3 regions of the Herminiimonas sp. GW821-FHT09C12 genome follow, and region 1 is predicted to be linked to each of the others. Evidence: predicted binding sites of a transcription regulator. Region 1 holds the regulator's gene; each other region holds the start of a gene.
What was found. The regulator sigma-54, encoded in region 1, starts transcription at its own class of promoters, with help from an activator protein. The targets are predictions, from matches to a motif close to TGGCANGNAANCTGCTTT.
Positions count from the first base shown of each region.

Region 1 (3,551 bases):
TACAGATCCTCAACTTTCTCTAGGAACGCTTCTGTTTACGACGATTACCCCGCAAGTTTCGACGGTCAGTGCGTGTGGGCCAAGCACTGGGACTGCTGCCAGTTTTGTTTATGCGTTGGATTATCTGACAGGTGGGGCTGTTACTGGTGCAAATGGTGTTAGCGGTATTAGCTTGGGTTCTGGTTTGGTCACACGTCCGGTCATGATCTTGCAGGCGGATGGTACTGTCAGAGCCTTGATTCGGACATCAAGTGGGGTTGCCAGTGGTAGCGATCTAGGCGGCACTATTGTCATCACGCCACCGATCAATCCTCCTTCAGCGAGTGGGACACGGCGCGTGTCTTGGCGCGTTTTGAATATACCGTAAGACTTGGTGGGATGATGAGCGATGCATCATCCCGTCACAATTCCTGTATGAAGATTTTTTCTCTCATTCAACAGAAGTCAGCTTCTGAGCAGTTAGCCATGCTGTTGTCACTGCTTGTCCACTGTGGCATAGGTCTGGCATTTTCCCATACAGGATATGGCGGTGTTGGTGCGATTTCATCTCAAGTAGAATCAGAGACGGTGCTGGTGAACTTGGTAAATGTTCCGAGTAGTGCGACCGGACTTAGTGAAACGGCTCTTGTAGATAGCAGAAAAGAGGATGCCAAGGTTTATCCTCAAGGTGAGCAGTCTATAACTGAAGTCGAAAAAAATGCTGCCGAATTAATGAACCGCCCGGAAGTTCTACTGCAAAAGAGTCGATTGGAAATAGAAGACACTGCTTCCGCTTTTAATGCCGTTGCGCTACCCAAACCTTACTATTTTCAGCCCAATGAGTTAACGGAGCAGCCTGCCGTTCTACTCGATGTTTCCGCTGACTTGAATTCTATTTTCACAAATGGATTGTCGCAATTGGCGATACTGCGCTTGTTAATCAATGAGGATGGGAATATTGATGAGGTTGTAATGGAAAATTCATCCTTGTCAGAGCCGGCGCAGCAGCTGATGAAAGATGCATTCTCGAAAACGAAATTCAGTCCTGGGAAGGTTGCGGGACTTGCTGTTAAAAGCCAGCTCAAAATCGAGGTCGTTTTGGAAGGTGTGGTAGTTGAACGAATAAAGAAGAATGCGGATTAAATCCGATCGAATCTAAAGGAATACCAATTAAAAAAGGGCGCAATCTGCGCCCTTCATTTCATCTGACCGATTTGCTCGGTCTATCTATGCACCTGAGGGTGCAACAACATCGGACTCATCCGGCAATCGTTTGATCGCTTCGTGTTGATGGTCTTGTTGCTTGGTTTTATATTTGATCACTTGGCGATCGAGTTTATCGATCAGCGTATCGATGGCAGCATATAAATTATCTGCGATGCTTTCCGCGTGCAGATCCTTGCCTCTCACGCGCAAGTTTATTTCTGCTTTTTGGCGTTTTTCTTTTTCGGGAAGATTGTCTACAGTCAGGATGACTGCGATATCGATAACGTGATCAAAATGACGTTTGATGCGCTCCAATTTACCTTGTACATATTCGCGGATGGCGGGGGTTAATTCGAGGTGATGTCCACTGATTGTGAGATTCATACAGTGCTCCTATGGCAGATCACTGGAGGTTCGTGCGCGTCTTGTTATCTGACTACGCTGAACACAGCAACGTATAACAACAAAAAACTATTAAGGACGATATCTACAACGACTTGCGCAGATTGACCGGTGGAATCTTCAAGGCTTCACGATATTTTGCGACGGTCCGTCTTGCTACCACCATGCCTTGTTCTGCCAGCATGTCGGCAATCTTGCTATCAGAGAATGGAATTTTCGGGTCTTCGGCTCCTATCAATTGTTTGATCAGTGCCCGTATCGCAGTTGATGACGCTTCGCCACCAGCTTCTGTTGCGACATGGCTGCCGAAAAAATATTTCAATTCGAACATCCCGTGTGGGGTGAGCATGTACTTCTGGGTGGTTACACGTGAAATAGTACTCTCGTGTAAACCCAGTGTATCAGCTATTTCACGTAAAACAAGCGGTCGCATGGCAACTGCACCATGTGAAAAAAAGTTTTTTTGCCGCTCTACAATTGCCTGTGCGACACGAAGGATGGTGTCGAAGCGTTGGCGCATGTTTTTGATCAGCCATTTAGCCTCTTGCAGCTGGGAACCAAGCGACCCTTCGCCCTTGCTTTGCTTCAAAATGTTGGCATACATGCTATTAACGCGCAGGCGTGGCATGACGTCGTGATTGAGCATGACTTGCCAGCCATTGCGGGTGCGTTTGACGATGACGTCCGGCACAACATAATCCGATGTATCGGTGGCGAAGATGGAGCCTGGATGCGGATTGCATTGCTTGATGATGACTTGTGCTTCGCGCAGATCTTCGTCGTCACAATCGAGCGCCTTGCGTAGCTTGTTGAAGTCGCGTTGAGCAAATAGGGGGAGATGGTTTTCCACAATGGCGAGTGCCATGCGACGTGTCACCATCGCTACTTTCGGGAAACGCTTGATTTGCAATGCAAGACATTCAGAAGCATTGCGCGCACCGACGCCGGCTGGGTCGAAGCTTTGCAGCAGATTCAAGGCGATCTGCAATTCTTCCAGTTCGATTTCGAGTTCTTCCGGCAGACGAGCATGAATTTCTTCCAGCTCTTCTTCCAGGTAGCCGTTGTCGTTTAATGCATCGATGATGAGTTCGAGCAAGGCGCGGTCACGTCGTTCGCGCACGGTGACGCGCATCTGTTCCAGCAAGTGTTCGCGCAGTGTGGTCTCGTGCGCTTCCAGTTGCGGACGGGCATCGTCATCTTCCGGTGCCTTGGAGGTGCGTGCGACATCGTCAAAGCTCCATTCGCTTTCAGCACTGGAAGCTTCCGGCAAATCGGGTGCGTCGAATGTTGTTTCACTCTCTGGTGTTTGCGCGTTGGCTTCGACGCTGGCGCCTTCAGGTGTGGTTCCGTTTGCACCGATGGCACCATCAGCCAGCAAGCGTATCGCATGATCGAGAGGATCATCGGTACGTTCCAGCATCGGATTGTCAGCCAGGATTTGTTCCAGTTCCTGATGCAATTCAAGAGTCGACAACTGCAACAAGCGTATCGATTGTTGCAGTTGTGGCGTTAAGGCCAGATGTTGCGAGACTCGTAATTGCAGGGATTGCTTCATAGACTTTTTTCTCTTCCGCGCTTACATGCGGAAGTGTTCGCCCAGGTAGACGCGACGCACCGATTCGTTGGCAATGATGTCGTCAGGTCGTCCACTGGCCAATACTGCGCCCTGGTTGATGATGTAAGCGCGATCGCAGATACCCAGCGTTTCGCGCACATTGTGATCGGTGATAAGTACGCCGATGCCACGTTCCTTCAGGAAGCGCACGATGCGTTGAATTTCAATCACGGCAATTGGATCGACACCGGCAAACGGTTCATCAAGCAACACGAAGCGCGGATTGGTTGCGAGTGCGCGTGCGATTTCGACGCGACGACGCTCACCACCAGATAAGGAGAGTGCTTGATTTTCGCGCAGCTTTTCAATTTGCAGATCGGCCAGCAGTGTGTCGAGTCGTTCTTCAATT
Region 1 is NZ_JBWKPC010000001.1:1,269,227-1,272,777, forward strand. Features, by position in the region: gene AC07N2_RS06030 (PilC/PilY family type IV pilus protein) at 1-367, shown strand, start outside; gene AC07N2_RS06035 (energy transducer TonB) at 343-1,122, shown strand; gene hpf (ribosome hibernation-promoting factor, HPF/YfiA family) at 1,207-1,569, opposite strand; gene AC07N2_RS06045 (RNA polymerase factor sigma-54) at 1,673-3,142, opposite strand; gene lptB (LPS export ABC transporter ATP-binding protein) at 3,164-3,551, opposite strand, start outside.

Region 2 (3,551 bases), 740 kb from region 1:
ATGAAACGACAAGCAACGCGGCGATACGCGAAACCATAGAAGAAGCTGGCGCAAATATCCAACTGCACGAACTGTTCTCATTATTGAATGTGCCGCACGTTCATCAGGTGCACATGTTCTACCGTGCAACCTTGCTGGATTTGAACTATGAAGCTGGCGTTGAAAGCCTGGAAGTAAAACTGTTCTCAGCCGATGAAATTCCTTGGGACGATATCGCATTCCCAACTGTCAGCCAAACCCTGAAGTTCTTTTTGGCAGACCATGCGACATTGAAAGACGGCGGCACTTATCACTTCCATACAGCCGACATTACCAAACCTATGATTCAGCCGAAATCTGTTGCTACTAACTAAGTACAACAAAAGAAAAAGGCGACAACACGATGTGTTGCCGCCTTTTTTCATTGATTCAAAACAATCACCAGTAAGTCTCGCGCTCCGGCGTCGCACTGACATTATGAATCGATAGATCCGCACCGTTGAACTCCTGCTCAGCATCCAACCGTATGCCCACAGTCAGTTTCAACGCGCCATAAATCAACACACCACCAATCAACGCTATCGCAATCCCCAAGCCTGTACCGATTAATTGCGACATGATGGACACGCCACCCAAACCACCCAAAGACTGCAAACCAAAAATCCCTGCAGCCAAACCACCCCATGCGCCGCATAAGCCATGCAAAGGCCACACGCCCAACACGTCATCGATTTTCCATTTGTTTTGTGTCAGCGCAAAAGCCCAGACAAAAATGAAGCCAGCAATCGCACCTGTTATCAACGCTCCCAATGGATGCATGATGTTGGAACCAGCGCAGATCGCAACCAAACCGGCCAGCGGCCCATTGTGCACATAACCGGGATCATTCTTGCCCGCCAAGAATGCTGCCAAGGTGCCACCCACCATCGCCATCAATGAATTGACTGCAACCAAACCATTCATTTGCTCCATGGTTTGTGCGCTCATCACATTAAAGCCGAACCAGCCTATCGTCAGTATCCATGCGCCCAATGCCAGAAACGGAATGCTGGAAGGTGGGTGCGCCGCAATTGTTCCCTCTTTTGTATAACGCCCGCGACGCGCGCCAAGCAATAGCACTGCAGGCAAAGCTATCCAGCCACCAACCGCATGCACCACGATGGAACCGGCAAAATCATGGAAGTTCGCGCCAAAGCTTTCCTTCAGCCGGGCTTGAATACCAAAATGCTGATTCCAGGCTATGCCTTCAAAAAATGGATAAACCAAGCCGACGATCAGCGCAGTCGCCAGCAATTGCGGATGAAAACGCGCACGCTCAGCAATCCCGCCAGAAATGATTGCCGGAATTGCGGCAGCAAAGGTCAACAGGAAGAAGAACTTGACCAGCTCGAATCCATTACGCTGCGTCAGCACTTCCGCACTACCGAAAAAACTCACACCATACGCCACGCTGTAGCCAACAAAAAAATAGGCAATTGTCGATACTGCAAAATCGACTAATATTTTGACCAGTGCATTAACCTGGTTTTTTTTACGTACTGTTCCAAGCTCAAGAAAGGCAAAACCAGCGTGCATGGCCAAAACCATGACCGCGCCGAGCATGATAAATAATGCGTCGGTACCGTTTTTGAGTGCATCCATGCAAAATCTCCCAATTAGTGTGCAAGTCGAATAAATGAATGCACCATAAAAGCAAAAATCGTTCCATTTTGGTGATATTTTCAAGCTATTGATTTTTAAAGATAAATTTTCATCGACATAATAAAATCCATATTCCGCACCAAAAATGAACGATAAAACGAGCCAAAACAGGGATAAACCATGATTCCGTGGTTAGAAGCAGATGATCCCTTCCCCCATGTTTCCAGCGCGCTCACAGAAGCCGATGGAGCCGCAGGCTTATTGGCCGCCGGTGCCGATCTATCAACTGAACGTTTGCTACAGGCTTATCGCAATGGCATTTTTCCGTGGTTCTCGGAAGGCCAGCCTATTCTGTGGTGGAGTACCGACCCGCGCATGGTGCTATTCGTCGACAACTTCAAAATCTCCGCTAGCCTGAAAAAGAATTTAAAGAAAATTCATCACAGCATGTACTCGGATGGACGCTGGCAAATTCGCTTCGATCATGCGTTTGAAGATGTCATGCGCGCCTGCGCTGCACCACGTCATGGCGAAAGCGGCACATGGATATCTGATGAAATCATCGCTGGCTATGCAGGCTTGCACCAACAAGGCTATGCACATTCATCTGAACTATGGCTGGATGGTGAACTGGTAGGCGGCGCATACGGCGTATGTATAGGCCACATGTTCTATGGCGAATCGATGTTTGCTCGCGTGCCCGATGCATCCAAAATTGCGCTGACATACCTCGTGCATTTCCTCAGAAGCCACGGAGTTTCAATGATAGACTGCCAGCAAGAGACGTCGCATTTGGCATCACTTGGTGCTGCACCAATTTCGAGATCTGAATTTATATCCAGATTGCGACAGGCGGTTAGTGGACCTCAGATCAAGGATTGGGTGCCAAAAGCATTGTTTCCTGTCGCTTGAGAATGTATTCTTGTTACAGCAGTTGCCTGATATGGATTTAGTCGCCGAATTCGCGAACTCGGAACTCAATTAAGCAAGCAATCATGACGCACCCTAAAGAGCTACCGTTTTCCACGCTGCAGTTTTACGCAACTGCACCCTATCCTTGCAGCTATCTGGATGGTCGCCAGGCACGTTCACAAGTTGCCACTCCTTCCCATTTAATCAATGCCGACGTTTATTCCGAACTGGTCAAGAGCGGATTTCGTCGTAGCGGGATTTTTACCTATCGTCCTTATTGCGATGGCTGCCAGGCATGTACGCCGGTGCGCATCAAAGTCGACGAATTCGTGCCGAATCGCAGTCAACGCCGTGCGGAAGCCAAGCACAGGGACTTGCATACTTCCGTTACCAAGCTGGTTTATCTAGCGGAACATTACGAACTCTATTTGCGTTACCAAACTGCACGCCACGCCGGCGGCGGCATGGACCAGGACAGTCGTGAGCAGTACGCGCAGTTCCTTTTGCAAAGCAAGGTCAATACACGCCTGGTGGAATTCCGCGAGGACGATGGCACCTTGCGCATGGTCAGCATCATTGATGTACTCGACGATGGCTTGTCTTCGGTCTACACCTTCTATGATCCTGAGCCAGCAAATGCGTCTTACGGCACCTACAATATTTTGTGGCAAATCAAGCAAGCAAAATTGCTGGATATGCCATACATCTACCTAGGCTACTGGATCAAGGAAAGCCCCAAGATGTCGTACAAAACAAATTTTCAACCGCTGGAAGCCTTGCAACAGGGCGAATGGACAGCACTTCCTTTCGTCGATCCACCTTCCTCACGTTAAAATACCGGACATGAAAACCAGCCGACCATTATTTTTATGGCCGGTTTGGCCGTCTTTTGATCTACCAACCTGATCCCTACCGTGTCCGACAAACTTCTCTACGCGCTTGCGCGCCCTTTTTTATTCGCCATTGATCCGGAAGCTGCACATAACCTGACACTTCCAGCACTACGTCGTGCAGCGGCA
Region 2 is NZ_JBWKPC010000001.1:2,013,760-2,017,310, reverse strand. Features, by position in the region: gene AC07N2_RS09495 (NUDIX hydrolase) at 1-353, shown strand, start outside; gene AC07N2_RS09490 (ammonium transporter) at 418-1,620, opposite strand; gene aat (leucyl/phenylalanyl-tRNA--protein transferase) at 1,801-2,532, shown strand; gene AC07N2_RS09480 (arginyltransferase) at 2,616-3,365, shown strand; gene AC07N2_RS09475 (quinone-dependent dihydroorotate dehydrogenase) at 3,447-3,551, shown strand, end outside.
Region 2: the regulator sigma-54 is predicted to act here: its motif matches at 1,669-1,686, upstream of AC07N2_RS09490 (ammonium transporter).

Region 3 (3,551 bases), 470 kb from region 1:
CTTCCAGTTTCAGCTTCGCAACGCGATTCCCCATTGCCATACTGGCAGCAAACGCTTGCTTAGCTTCAATCAAGCAACCACGGCGTTCAAAAATCAAACCACGTACGTATTGAACAGAATTATCCTTGGTATTCAATGACGCGACATGGTCAAGATCCGACATCGATTCCGAGTAGCGTTCCAAGGCATAGTTCGCCAAAGCGCGATTGTAATAAGCCTGATTAACTTTGGGACTCAACTGAATCGTACGAGAAAAATCAGCAATCGCATCCTCGTATTTTTTTTCACGCATATACGCCAGTCCGCGATTATAAAAAATCCGGTCGCTGCCAACGAGAGTAGGCGACTCAAGTTTCGCTGCAGCATCCTTCCAGACATTGGCCTCTGTTGACAGGCTGGTCAGCCTATCCCTTGCCAATAAGAAAAAAACGACGAAGAGTGGAATTGCTGCCATCAGCAACCAACGACGCGGCATTCGTGCGCATACAGCCACCAACATCATTGCGTAACCAGGTGCCCACAGATAACTGCGATATAAAACAAATGGTTCCTGAAAACGTACTGCAACCAACTCTGTCATAAACAAGAACCAGGAATACAGAAAGCCACAGCAAAAAAGCGCGACCAAGCCTTTCTTACGTAGAAAATAAAACGCAATAAACGGCGACAAGAAAAAAAGAAATGCTTTCGGGAATATCCACCAAGAAGACCAAATATGCACGAAGTCAAATCGCATATCAGCTGAAAGAAAGCGCACATCCGGCGCGATCCAGAATGCCAGATAATCAAAAAAGAAACCTGCTTGCAAAATGATGCTAACCAGCCACTCACCATGCGATTGCGCCATTACTGCAATGCTTTGCATCTGTGGCAACATTGCCGCTGCATCAGGCTCATAGCTGCTCGCGACGATATGTTTAGTCGCCAACAAAACTGTCAGAGCTGCGGGCAAGCAAAGCACCAAATACAGAGTCATGCGCTTAAAATGCGTGCGCCAGTTTCCTTCATATAGCGCCACCAATGGCAAGGCAGCCAATGGCAACATGATTGCGTGTTCTTTAGAAAATACTGCCAGTGAATAAAACAAGGCAGCAGTGATTACATCTATCGTTCTATTTTTGGCAAAGGCGCGACGATAAAACCAAAGGGAGAGAAGCGAGAAAAGTGTTGCGAAGAGAATCGTGCGTTGTGCCAAATAGCCCGCACCATATACGGCGATGGGATTAAATAGAAACCACACACTACAAACGAGCGCAATAATTTGATTGTGAAAATTATGCTGGAAATTTTCTGACGTCTGATCATTCAGCTTCGGTATCACTACATCCTTGAGAAACAAGCCTGCCAAGATGTATATGAAATATGAACAGACTATATGTAGAAGCAAACTAAAAATACGATTGGCCTCAATATTTCCAACTAATACCTGGACGAGTCCTAATGTGAAATATGGAAACTGACGCGGCTGCAATGAAAAAGGAACTTGGGCATAGTCATAGACAGATAACCCCGCAAAGAAGCTCCGGTCATCAAAAACAACGGAATTACTTAAAAATGGGAGATACAGAAGACTCGCAGCAGTGGCAATCGACAAAAAAACAATAAAAAATAAGAAAAGTCGGCGATATGGATATGTATTCATATTTCCAAAATGGAAATCAGATAGAAAAAATAACGCCCGCAGCGCGGGCGTTATTTTTTAAGTCAGCAGCTATCTTAGCAGCCCACAACTTTCTTCAAATTATTGAGATCTTTACCTGTCGTAGTGTAGCTGCAAGCAACGCCCCAAGTCACGGCAGAATTACCGACAGTAGGAGTATATGTCACCGTCGTAGTATCGTAAGGAGAGCCGATTCCTTGCAAAGTAGCTACGATTGCACCTGTTGCAACAGTTACCGTAATACCGGACACCTCGGTCGTACCAGTTGGGGCACCAGCAAGACCCAATGAGTCCCATCCATTCGCAGGAATTAATGCAACGCCGTTATTTTCTTGTGCAAACATTGCAACGGCTGTTTTTACAGGTTCGACTGCGACATTAACTTTAGCTAATTTCGCGCGAGTCACATAATCCTGATACTGAGGAATTGCCACCGCCGCCAAAATACCAATAATCGCCACAACGATCATCAATTCGATCAGCGTAAAACCGCTTTGTGCTTTCTTCATCATCTTCATCGATTTCATTTATTTCTCCTGTTTGGGAATAAAGGCAGCTTTTCCACCCTGCTTGTCATACAGCAATCGGTGTGCCAGCTCAAATCAGGCTAAAAACGGAGATTTTCCGCATAGATTTAACCAAAAGTAACAATTTTGGTTATAGGGCAGCCAATTTTTGTCACATTGAATGAAAATTTTGTCTTACAAATGCTGTTCCTGAATACGAAAAATTTTCTGATATGACAATTCTTAGTCATCAACCAAAAACATCATTTCAGTGTCCGCCAGACTAATCCGATCACCGCTCACCAGCGACTGAGTCAATACACCTATCGAAATACCGTTAACAACGGGATAAACCTCGCCTTCAACATGCGTCAGGCTGTGGCCTTGTTCGCTACTGGCTAATACCGCGACATGCAATCCCGGACGACCGATGGTCGTTAATGCCTTGGTCAGCGCAATTTCCTTTCCTGCACCGAACCCACTCAAAATTCTAATTGCAGCCCTGTTCGTTGTGACTGTCATATCTCTTTGTGATGGCACCGTAATCTGCTCCATATCGCCCAACCCTTCTTCAGCGATACCGGTAGAAGCAGATGATGTTATTACGCTCGACACAGTCTCTTCCGAGCAATATTGAAGGGTATACGTTGCGAGCTCAATCAAGTCTCTATCTTGCAGCAGATGTTTTTTTATTGGCTGACCGTTGAGCTGGCTACCGTTCGTACTTTCCAAGTCTTCGAAATGAGATTCGTCGGAGCTAGTAACGATCACTGCATGTTCGGCACTAATACCAGGCGCATCTATCACGATGTCGTTGTATGTTCTGCGCCCAATAGTTGTGCGCTCTTTCGAAAGGGGAAACGTCTGTAACGCCACACCGTCTTTCGCCAAAATAATCGTGGCCATACTCTCTTCCAACATCCTTTCCAGCTTCAAACGGGAATGCAACTCACACTAATCGCAAAACAACGTTAGGAATCTAATCAAACATCTATCTATAAAAATATCAATACTGCCAATAATCACAACTTGAATCTGACGGCAAGTCGCCCCCACAAACCCAACGGCGCAGGTGAACTTGATTCTATCTTCGCCAAAATTACTGAAATATTATCGCGCCCACCGTTGTTGTTTGCTGCTTGCACAAGCGAGCTGCATAATAAATCCAGATCTGTATCATTATCATCAAGCATCGCAGCCATCTGCTCACCTGCCAACATATCGGACAGACCATCCGAACACAGCAGGTAAACATCCCCATCCTCAATCGGATAATCATTCACTTCCACATCGATTTGTGACGCGACACCTAAGGCACGCGTAATCAAATTCTTGTTTGGTGCAAAACGCGCCCACTCAGGACTTACCAATCCGGCATCGATCTG
Region 3 is NZ_JBWKPC010000001.1:1,738,853-1,742,403, reverse strand. Features, by position in the region: gene AC07N2_RS08310 (tetratricopeptide repeat protein) at 1-1,642, opposite strand, end outside; gene AC07N2_RS08305 (pilin) at 1,717-2,187, opposite strand; gene AC07N2_RS08300 (FHA domain-containing protein) at 2,410-3,072, opposite strand; gene AC07N2_RS08295 (Stp1/IreP family PP2C-type Ser/Thr phosphatase) at 3,189-3,551, opposite strand, start outside.
Region 3: the regulator sigma-54 is predicted to act here: its motif matches at 2,238-2,255, upstream of AC07N2_RS08305 (pilin).